DNA from 3 places in the Pseudalkalibacillus sp. NRS-1564 genome. Region 1 is predicted to be linked to each of the others. Evidence: riboswitches for the same ligand, from Rfam matches in the RefSeq annotation. Region 1 holds a riboswitch; each other region holds the start of a gene.

Region 1 (3,285 bases):
CATACTGTCGACCCGTTGCCTGAGGAGCAGCATAACGAAGCGACAGAGAAAGAGGTTACTGATGAACGGACAGAACAGAAGTAATATAGAACCAGGGAAAACTGTAGATATCGTCTTGAAACAAGATCAGCGTTCAGGGAAAACGACAAGAGGTGTTGTAAAAGATATCCTGACTAAATCCCCCACCCATCCGCATGGTATCAAAGTACGTCTGGAAGATGGACAGGTTGGTCGCGTCAAATCGATTTTATCCTAAGCTGAACTCATAAAAATGAACCCCCGGCTGATTTTCAGTCCGGGGGTTCATTTTTATTATTGTGTTAACGCCATCCAACTATCAAGATAATGTATGGAAAAACCTTGTACTGAAGAGGAATACTCATATGCAGTCTTTACTTTGAGAAGTTCCTCTGTCATGACTGCTTCTCCCTCTTCAAAAAATGAAATGTAGGAAGCTTCTGACGTTTGCCCTGTCTCTACACCAACGGAGATTTTCTTGCCATATTTTTCAGCTAAAGCTATCTCATTACTAATAAGAGCAACAATTCCATTTGCACCATCAGCACGATCACGGTAAGCCATTAATGTAGTCACATCCGCCGTTTGAATAATCCACTCAGCTAAATTGCCCGATCCATACCGATTGTTGTAAGATTGTTCGTCAAACCAAAAAGGAGTGTCGACACCAAACGATAATCCTAGGCTCGTCGCACGAGTCTTTCCATCTGATAAACGGTCTTGATAGAAAGAAATCGTTTTTTGATAACTATTCGTCCAGCCAGAATGAAGATAAGGTTCTATATCAAGATGAACACCACTAAACTTTTGATTCTCTGTCGCATTAGCTTGATAGGAATCCAACCAGTTAAATAAGTTCGCCTGATATGTAGCACCATTTCTTGTAGCCCAATTTGGTGCCCCATCTAGAGCATGTACACGAATACCTTTGGATGTCGCATTTTCAATAAATGATTCATAAGAAGATGCCATCACTGAACGATTTATTTGCAAGTAAGCATCTGTTACTTGTTTCTCTTCCATAAACTGAAGGATGTCATTTGATTTCGTTTCAATGTCCCTTGTGTTCCAAATCCATGTAGCAAGAGAAGTGTCCATTTCTACCGCCTCAGCTTTCCCCACAGGCACAACCATCATCTGCACAAAAAAGCCCAGTATAAAAAAGAGAATTCCAACAGCAACCGATACATTCTTCACATGTACGCTCTCCTTTTTTTCAACCCAGAGCTCAAAAAGGAGCCTGGCGGTTTGGCAACCATTCGCATTCATGCGGGCAGGCCCATAACTTTGCGTCCCTGCTTTTCAACAGGTTTGCCTTTTTCAGTTTTATATTCCAACTACTTTTATTATCGGCAATAAATAATAAAGAGTTTAGCTTTTTTTATAGAGTGTGTGAAGAAAATGCTTAATGGTACTAATACTTGAATGTACTAACAATCCATCATTTCATGGTATGAAATAGCAAAGGTAACCTTTAAACAAACGTTTGATTAAACTGGTAGCAATTGTGAAGGAGTATCAATATAAAAGAGTTTTAATTCATGCAATGCTCTTGTACATCCTACATATAGTAATTTCGCATCTGTTGCATGTGGACTATAATTATCTTCGTTAGCATTTGCCAATATAACTCCATCGAATTCTAATCCCTTAGTAAGATAGATTGGCACAATTGATAGTCCCCCTTCATAAGATCGATCATCCGCAGTAATGAGATGCAACTTCTCATCATACCTACTAAGATTGCCATACAAATCATGACATTCCTCTTCGCTCCTACCAACAATCGCTACTGTATTCATACCTCTCTCTTGCATTTCTTTAGCTGATTTTATCAAGCTACTAACATGCCTCTTCTTATCTATTTTGCTTATTTCGACTTTCTTTCCACTTCGAAAAATTGGCACAGCCAGTTGAACCGGTATATCCGCATGAGCTATCACTTCATTCGCAAATTCAATAATTTCTAAAGTCGATCGATAACTTTGTTCAAGTTCCATATAAAGGTCTTTACCGTTGAAAAGCACTCTAAATTCTTCCCAGCTATGAATGCCCTTATATGAATGAATGCCCTGTGCCAAATCCCCTAATATTGTAAAAGATTGACTTCGATTCACTTCTTTCAGAAGCGCCAGTTGAAAAGGTGAAAAGTCCTGAGCTTCGTCAATTACAATATGCTGAAACCTATGTTCTTTATCATTACCGTTCAATTGATATTGAATGTAAAGGAGAGGGGCAAGGTCGTCCGGCGATAATTTCTTCTTTTTTATTCGCTTTGCCGTTTCCAGCACAAGTTCTTCATTTATAACATCTGCTCTTTCTGACTGTGTTATGTAGCTAGGAACATTCGATTGAAAAAGTGATTGATAGAACGAAAGAGCAGTTTGCTTCGGCCATGTTTTAAAATAATTCTTCAGCTGATCGTTTGCTAGTTTGCGATATTCTTTCTTTAAATGGTCTCCCTCTACCGATTTGATCTCACCTTTTATCCAAATTTTAAAACGATTCATCATCATTTCGCGTTTACGGCCAACAGGATATGCAGAAAGGTCTTTTAACCATTGTTCGATCTTCGTTTCTGAAAGCTCTCTTCCTTCAAATGGGTGAAAGGAGCCAACCGGACCGACTGAGTTGCTATAACGATGTATAGCTTGATCAATCCATTTTTTAAATGTCAGTGATCCTTTTACTCTTCCTTCTGCAATTGAAAAATCGAATCGACTCTTCCCAAACCACTTTCTGAGGTCGTGTCCAGATGAATCAATCGTAATCTTTTCTTCAATCGTTTTTATTGTCCAATCTGTGAAAGTAGATTGTTGAATTCCCCCTACACCTAGCTCCGGAAGGACTCCTGAAATATAATCAAGAAACATCCTATTCGGTGCAAAGATAATCATTTTACCCGCTTGAATGGTATCTCTGTATTCATATAGTAAGAAAGCTAATCGATGAAGCGCAACCGTTGTCTTACCACTTCCTGCTGCTCCTTGTATGATAAGTGGCGTCGATCGCTCAGCACGAATAATATCATTTTGCTTTGTTTGTATTGTTGATACGATGTCACGGAGACGGTTATCTTTATTTTCACTCAGACGATATAGAAGAAATTCATCTGAGCCACTTAAATCATCGCTATCTTCTACATAGGTGTCTACGACTCGCTGAAGTTCTTTATCTCGAATCACAATATTTCGCTTCAGCTCTATATTCCCTTCGATGACGCCATCAGGCGATACATAATAGACATCCTCTTCTGGCCCTGTAAAT
Region 2 (3,285 bases), on a different contig from region 1:
AATAATCCAGGTTGGCTCTATATAACGACTCTTGAATGGCTGTAACAGCTTTCTTATATTCTTGATAGCGACCTGGTAATTTAGAAGTGACGCGCAGTTCATTTCTAGGAACTGTACTTCGACGAATGGCTTCGCCTACGGTTCCTTCGTTTTCGTAATTGTAAGCTGTATCGATGAGGCGATAGCCAACGTCAATCGCACTATTAATTGCAGTTGCGCCTTCATTTCCATTTAGCAAGTAAGTACCGAAACCGATAGCGGGTAGTGTAAGACCATCATTCAACGTTAGTTCTGGGATTGATTCCTTCAACAAAGATCATTCCTTTCAATAATAATTAACTTTTTTATCTCACTTTAAATCTACCACTTCCTAAAAAATGCAAACATATGTAAGCGTATTAACAGTAAATTTATTTGTGAAGGGAGATGAAATCAATTAAATTTATCAAAAAAAGCTTATTGGCCAGTTGTGACCAGATAAGCTTTTTTATATAGCGTCATGAGAGGCTGTCTCATCAAGTGAAATTGGCGATTTGTTCGTAACACTCCGTACGTGTTTGGGGAGGATTGATGCCTCTTCGGATGATTTCGCTCGTTAACATTTCAATAAAAGCTTCATCTAATTGAAGAGTATACGCATCACAAAATGCAATTAGTAAATCCTTAGTTGATAAGAGTCGCAATCTATTCGCCCTCCCTATTGTATTTGGTTTTGTTTAAACGGTTATTGAATAGCGCTGCTTAATTTTGACGTTTGGCATAATCAAAATAATGAAGCAGAACCTTTTTCCCTTTTAGCCGTTTTTCCAAATAAGAGATAAACAAGGAGGTAGTGGATGGCTCATAGAAGTTATTCCGATGAACGTTAATTTCATGAATGGCTGATTGGTCAGAACGTTTTGGACGATAAGCTCGATCAGACGTCATCGCAATGAAGCTATCGATGACTCGAAGAATCGAAACAGATCGAGGAATTTGCTCATATTGTAATTGATAAGGATAGCCAGTACCATCGCTATTCTCATGATGATTTAGTATAAGAGACGGCTCAATATCAATCTCTGGAAAATCATTAAGTAGCTCTATTCCAAACTCTGGATGCCGCTCGACATACTCTTTCTCATAAAGGGTTAGTGGGCTCTTTTTTTGAAGAATTTCTGTTGGGACAAGTAGTTTACCGATGTCATGTAGCAAAACAGACTCAAGAAAGCGCCGTTTCAACAGTGATCGGAAATTGTAATGCAAACAGAAATCAATGAAGTAGCTCGTAGTTTGTACTGAATGGAGAAAGCTATGAGGGTCGTGACGTCTTAGGAGTTCCATCATTCGCAGTGTGTGTGATGAAAATAAATTAGCGTGCCCGTACAATGTACACTTTTCCATGTTCATTCTCCTTTTTAAGGAGCCGGTTGCACTACTTGCTCCCTATCACTCAAGTGCCCAGGCTAGAATGATAGTTCATCGCATTCTCTTTTTTTGTGGTTCTCTTACTGAGGTATCTTGACATAAGGATATACTTATATAATAAATACCATAAAAAGGTGAATTTGTTAACTGTTTTCTTTGATTTTTCAGTTTTTTTATTTGGAACGCCAATGAAAGGAGATTGGGAAATGAATTCTGACGTACTAATTGTTGGCGCAGGTCCTACGGGTCTTGTATTAGCACTCCACCTAGCGAAATATGGAGTTTCATTTCGGATCATCGAGAAAAATGAGGGACCCGGAGAAGCATCGCGTGCGCTAATTGTACACGCTAGAACCCTAGAATTTTATAACCAAATGGGCTTCGCAGAAGAAGTCATCCACCGGGGGATTAAAGTGAAGTCTATCCAATTTCGAGAAGGAATGAAAGCAAAAGCCAACATCAATTTTCACGATCTTGGAAAAGGATTAAGTCCTTTCCCATTTGCCCTAAGCTATCCGCAAGATGATCACGAGCAGCTGCTAATTAACAAATTAGCCGACGAAGGCGTTGAGGTAGAATGGAAGACAGAGTTGGTTTCATTTATGGATGAAGGGGACCATGTTCAAGCCGTTATTAAAAAAGATAATAAGGAAGAGCGGAGTGAGTTTTCATATATATGCGGGTGTGATGGAGCACACAGTACCGTTCGAAGAGAACTTGCTTTTGATTTTCCAGGTGGAACGTATGAGGAACTGTTTTTTGTGGCAGATGTTAAAGCGAACACCGGCCAGTTATCTGAAAGTAGTTTAAATGTGTATTTAGATTCTGACACCTTTTACCTGTTCATGCCAGTTAGAAGCACGGGAATGGAGCGGATTATTGGAATAGTTCCTCGCCATTTAACCGATCAAAGCTCAGTTGCGTTCAAGGATTTCCAGTCGCTGATCGAGCAGAGAACAGGCTTAACGATTCAGCATGTGAACTGGTTCCAAACGTACAAAGTCCATCATCGCGTTAGCAGTCACTTTAGAAAAGGACGTTCCTTTATTGCCGGAGATGCTGGACACATTCATAGCCTGGCTGGCGGACAGGGCATGAACACCGGGATTGGGGACGCGGTGAACTTAGCGTGGAAGCTAGCCGCAGTGCTGCTTCAGAAAGCGGATGAAGCTATTCTTGATACGTTTGAAAAGGAGCGCATTGGCTTTGCGAGAACGCTAATCGATACAACAGATCGAGCATTTACTTCTATTATAGGCGATCACATGACGAGCAGATTACTGCGCAAAATCGTTATACCGAACGTGGCTCCATTTGCGCTTCGTTCCTTTTCAATTGCTCGAAAAGCAGCCTTTAGAAGGCTTTCTCAAATCAACATTCATTATCGCAACAGTCAACTTAGTGATGGTACAGCGGGGAAAGTTCATGGTGGAGATCGTCTGCCATGGATTCAAACAAATTCATGCCATAATTATGATGCACTTAAGTTAATGGATTGGCAGCTTCACGTATACGGCCAGGCAAATGAAGCCGTTAAGGATTTTGCCAGGGTATCTGGATATGCTCTATATGAGTTTAGCTTTGAAAAAGCAATGACGAAAAAAAGGATTGCAGGAAAATGCGCTGTACCTGATCCGGCCTGATGGTTATGTAGCTTTAGCGGATAGTGAACAGAATGTGGAAAGATTGAAACAGTACGTATCAAAATTCAACATTTTATCTTTAGACAAGGAGACTTAAGGGCAAGATTCAGTTTCTTGTTTCCTTAAGTCTCCCTGCTTTGTTTAGACATTTTGATAAAAATATCCGTTATCACTTTCGCTACATATGTGACGAATAAATAGGCTGCTAATAAAACAAACCAATTGGTGTATAGTT
Region 3 (3,285 bases), on a different contig from region 1:
GAATTTTGAGCGGCTTCCTACATTAAAATTGTGTTTTTTCTTCAAGAAAGCTTTTCAGTTCAGAAATCGGCATTCTCTTTTGTTCCATTGTGTCACGGTCACGAATCGTCACTTGTTGGTCTTCAACAGAATCAAAATCAAATGTAATGGCGTACGGTGTACCAACTTCATCATGACGACGGTAACGTTTACCAATTGAGCCAGCCTCATCATAATCAATCATAAAGTATTTCGAAAGTTCCGCATGAACAGCACGCGCTTCTTCAGAAAGCTTCTTAGATAGAGGGAATACAGCAGCTTTAAACGGAGCGATCGCTGGATGGAAGTGCATCACACTTCTAGTTGTGCCATCTTCAAGCTCCTGTTCTTCATATGCTTCAATCAAGAAAGCAAGAGTGACGCGGTCAGCACCAAGTGAAGGCTCAATGCAATAAGGTACATACTTCTCACCTGTTTGTTGATCGTGATAAGTGAAATCTTCATTGGAATGTTCCATATGCTGCTTTAAGTCGTAATCTGTTCGAGAAGCAACACCCCAAAGTTCGCCCCAGCCAAATGGGAACTTGTACTCGATATCAGTTGTTGCATTACTATAATGCGACAGTTCATCTTCTGCATGCTCACGCAGTCGGATGCTATCTTCTTTTACACCAAGATTTAGAAGCCAGTTTTTGCAGTACTCTTTCCAATACTCATGCCACTCTAGTTCGTTACCTGGCTTACAGAAGAATTCAAGCTCCATTTGTTCAAATTCACGAGTACGGAATGTAAAGTTACCTGGTGTAATTTCATTCCGGAAGCTTTTTCCAACTTGTGCAATACCAAAAGGCACTTTCTTACGCATAGAGCGTTGAACATTTTTAAAGTTTACGAAGATTCCCTGCGCCGTTTCTGGGCGAAGGTAAATTTCACTCGTGCTCGATTTTGTTACACCTTGATGGGTTTTAAACATAAGATCAAATTGACGAATTTCTGTGAAATCTTCACTGCCACACTCCGGGCAAGTAATATGATTTTCTTTCATCAAACGCTCCATTTCTTCAAATGAAAGGCCGTCTGCAATCATGTCATCTTCATCAGTAGAAAGAGCGTCCTCAATTAATTTATCTGCACGGTGACGTGTTTTACAGCTTTTGCAATCAATTAAAGGATCATTGAAATTACCTAAATGTCCTGAAGCTTCCCACGTTTTTGGATTCATTAGAATGGCGGCATCTAGACCACTGTTATAAGGTGATTCTTGAACAAACTTCTTCCACCATGCATCTTTAATATTTTTCTTAAGTTCTACACCAAGTGGTCCATAATCCCACGTATTTGCTAGTCCACCGTAAATATCAGAACCAGGGAAAATAAATCCTCTGTGCTTTGATACTGAAACGATCTGATCCATTGAAATTGTCATGTCATTCTCTCCTTTTTTCTCAATCAATATAAAAAGCTCCCAATCCATGGACAAAAAATGTCCAGGGACGAGAGCTTATGCACCCGCGGTTCCACCCTAGTTGATGCAAATAAGGCATCCACTTTGAGAAACGTAACTCCAGACTGCCGTTTCATCAGACCTCGTTCGGGCTTCCACCGTCCCCGAATCGCTAAAATCAAGGTTATTCTGACTACTATTTATCCTTCATAGTTAGTATGGTTTATGTATGCAATTGATATGACATATGATACAAAAAATATTGCCCTAAAGTCAAGGATTATTCATTTCACACCGTATTTGCTTTCATCAAAGCTTATCACAAAAAAACGACCTTATAGGTCGTCATGCATTTATGTATATTCATAGATGTCGGTTTTTGTGTTGTCTTAAGAATGCCTGTACCTCTTCTTTCTTCAATCCAAGTTCCCTGGCAGCCCTCATGAGAATAACCCATTCTTGATCAAGTACCTTCTTAGGCTTAGGTTTAGCCATGGTCATTCTTTTCTCCTCCTTCATGGGTTTTCCAGGAGGACCAGCCGTCATCGTTGGAGAACCAACATTAGACCTGTGTCTTTGCGTCCCACCCTTTAGGATGGTTTGCCCTTGTCTGGAGAATTCAGAAATGACACATTCCGACCATAAACTTACAAAACACACAACTTTTTAGTGAATCGATGCGATTATTGAGAAGTTTGACGTTATATGCTACTAATATACCAGTTATTCGATGAAAATTCAAAATATTTTTAAATTTTCATTTCTACTTCTAACATCCTACGATTTCACTCATATCCTAACTGTATTCCCTGAATATATTTTTCGCAAAGGAAGAGTGATATGCATAGAAATCACATTAGTACCGCTTGGAGCGGTAAACATGTTGTACTACTTCGTTGTGAACCCATCTCTAGCACCGTAAAAACCATGTATAAAAGTATTCATGCCCCAACAGAACCATTACATCCACGTTGTAGTGAGACACTCTCTACTTACCTTAGCATTGGATATACAGTTGCATTTGTTCATTCATTAATCGACGGGTCCATTGAATATGTTCTAACAAAATAAGAGAAGGTTGCCTTCGCAACCTTCTCTTTTATTTAAAATTGACTTAAATATTCTTTCACCTGATCTGGATTTTTGGTATTCGCACTATGCAAGTGACCAATCTTTTTGCCGTCTTTATAGACAAGAAGGCTCGGGATACCCATGACATCATTTTCCTCTGTTATTTCAGGGAATTGTTCAATATCGATTTGAGCCCATTGTTTTTCATGATGAGCATTCATTATATCATCAATAAAAAAGTCAAGACGCTTGCAATCCGGGCACCAGTTTGCTTCATATTTAAGAATGGATACGTCATTATTGTTAATGAATGACTGATAAGAATCAGCTGTTTCAATCTTCTTCATGATTATCTCTCCTTCACCTATATCTTCATTAACAATTATATCGAAATAATCATTGAATGTCTGTAAGAAAGCTTACGTTATTTCACACTAAGATAGTACAAACTGAAAAGCTGTTCTTGACCGGTCCATGTTTTCATTGGTGTGAAACCTGAATTCTCTGCTAACAGTTTAAGTTCTTTAAGATTCTGTTCGAGTCGGATAGTATTCTTCTGGCTATGTGATTTCTTCAAATAGCTCTGATCCATTGCGAAGTTTTTAATGATTACTTATCATCTGCAAGACGAATGCCGGTAAATTGCCAGCGTTTATCTGGACCAAAGAAATTTCGATAAGTCGGACGAATATGAGATACGGAGGTAACACATGATCCGCCTCTTAGAATCATCTGACTGCTCATGAATTTTGCATTATACTCACCCAACGCCCCGTCAAGCGGTTTATTAC

The links. Region 1 has a riboswitch for cyclic di-GMP ahead of ACIFPW_RS01860 (amidase). Riboswitches for the same ligand answer to the same signal wherever they lie in the genome.
Region 2: another riboswitch for cyclic di-GMP. It lies ahead of ACIFPW_RS12040 (HD-GYP domain-containing protein); the one in region 1 lies ahead of ACIFPW_RS01860 (amidase).
Region 3: another riboswitch for cyclic di-GMP. It lies ahead of ACIFPW_RS18215 (anti-repressor SinI family protein); the one in region 1 lies ahead of ACIFPW_RS01860 (amidase).

What each region holds. Positions count from the first base shown of each region.
Region 1 covers NZ_JBITPM010000004.1:69,189-72,473, forward strand. Annotated here, with positions in the region: gene ytzI (YtzI protein) at 1-84, shown strand, start outside; gene ACIFPW_RS01855 (YwbE family protein) at 62-256, shown strand; gene ACIFPW_RS01860 (amidase) at 313-1,215, opposite strand; cyclic di-GMP riboswitch class I at 1,258-1,344, opposite strand; gene ACIFPW_RS01865 (HelD family protein) at 1,509-3,285, opposite strand, start outside.
Region 2 covers NZ_JBITPM010000022.1:26,540-29,824, reverse strand. Annotated here, with positions in the region: gene ACIFPW_RS12050 (aldo/keto reductase) at 1-310, opposite strand, end outside; gene sda (sporulation histidine kinase inhibitor Sda) at 516-683, opposite strand; gene ACIFPW_RS12040 (HD-GYP domain-containing protein) at 742-1,383, opposite strand; cyclic di-GMP riboswitch class II at 1,395-1,478, opposite strand; gene ACIFPW_RS12035 (FAD-dependent oxidoreductase) at 1,614-3,050, shown strand; gene ACIFPW_RS12030 (CBO0543 family protein) at 3,173-3,285, opposite strand, start outside.
Region 3 covers NZ_JBITPM010000040.1:57,831-61,115, reverse strand. Annotated here, with positions in the region: gene ACIFPW_RS18220 (glycine--tRNA ligase) at 23-1,405, opposite strand; gene ACIFPW_RS18215 (anti-repressor SinI family protein) at 1,787-1,924, opposite strand; cyclic di-GMP riboswitch class I at 1,950-2,038, opposite strand; gene ACIFPW_RS18210 (thioredoxin family protein) at 2,527-2,841, opposite strand; gene egtB (ergothioneine biosynthesis protein EgtB) at 3,104-3,285, opposite strand, start outside.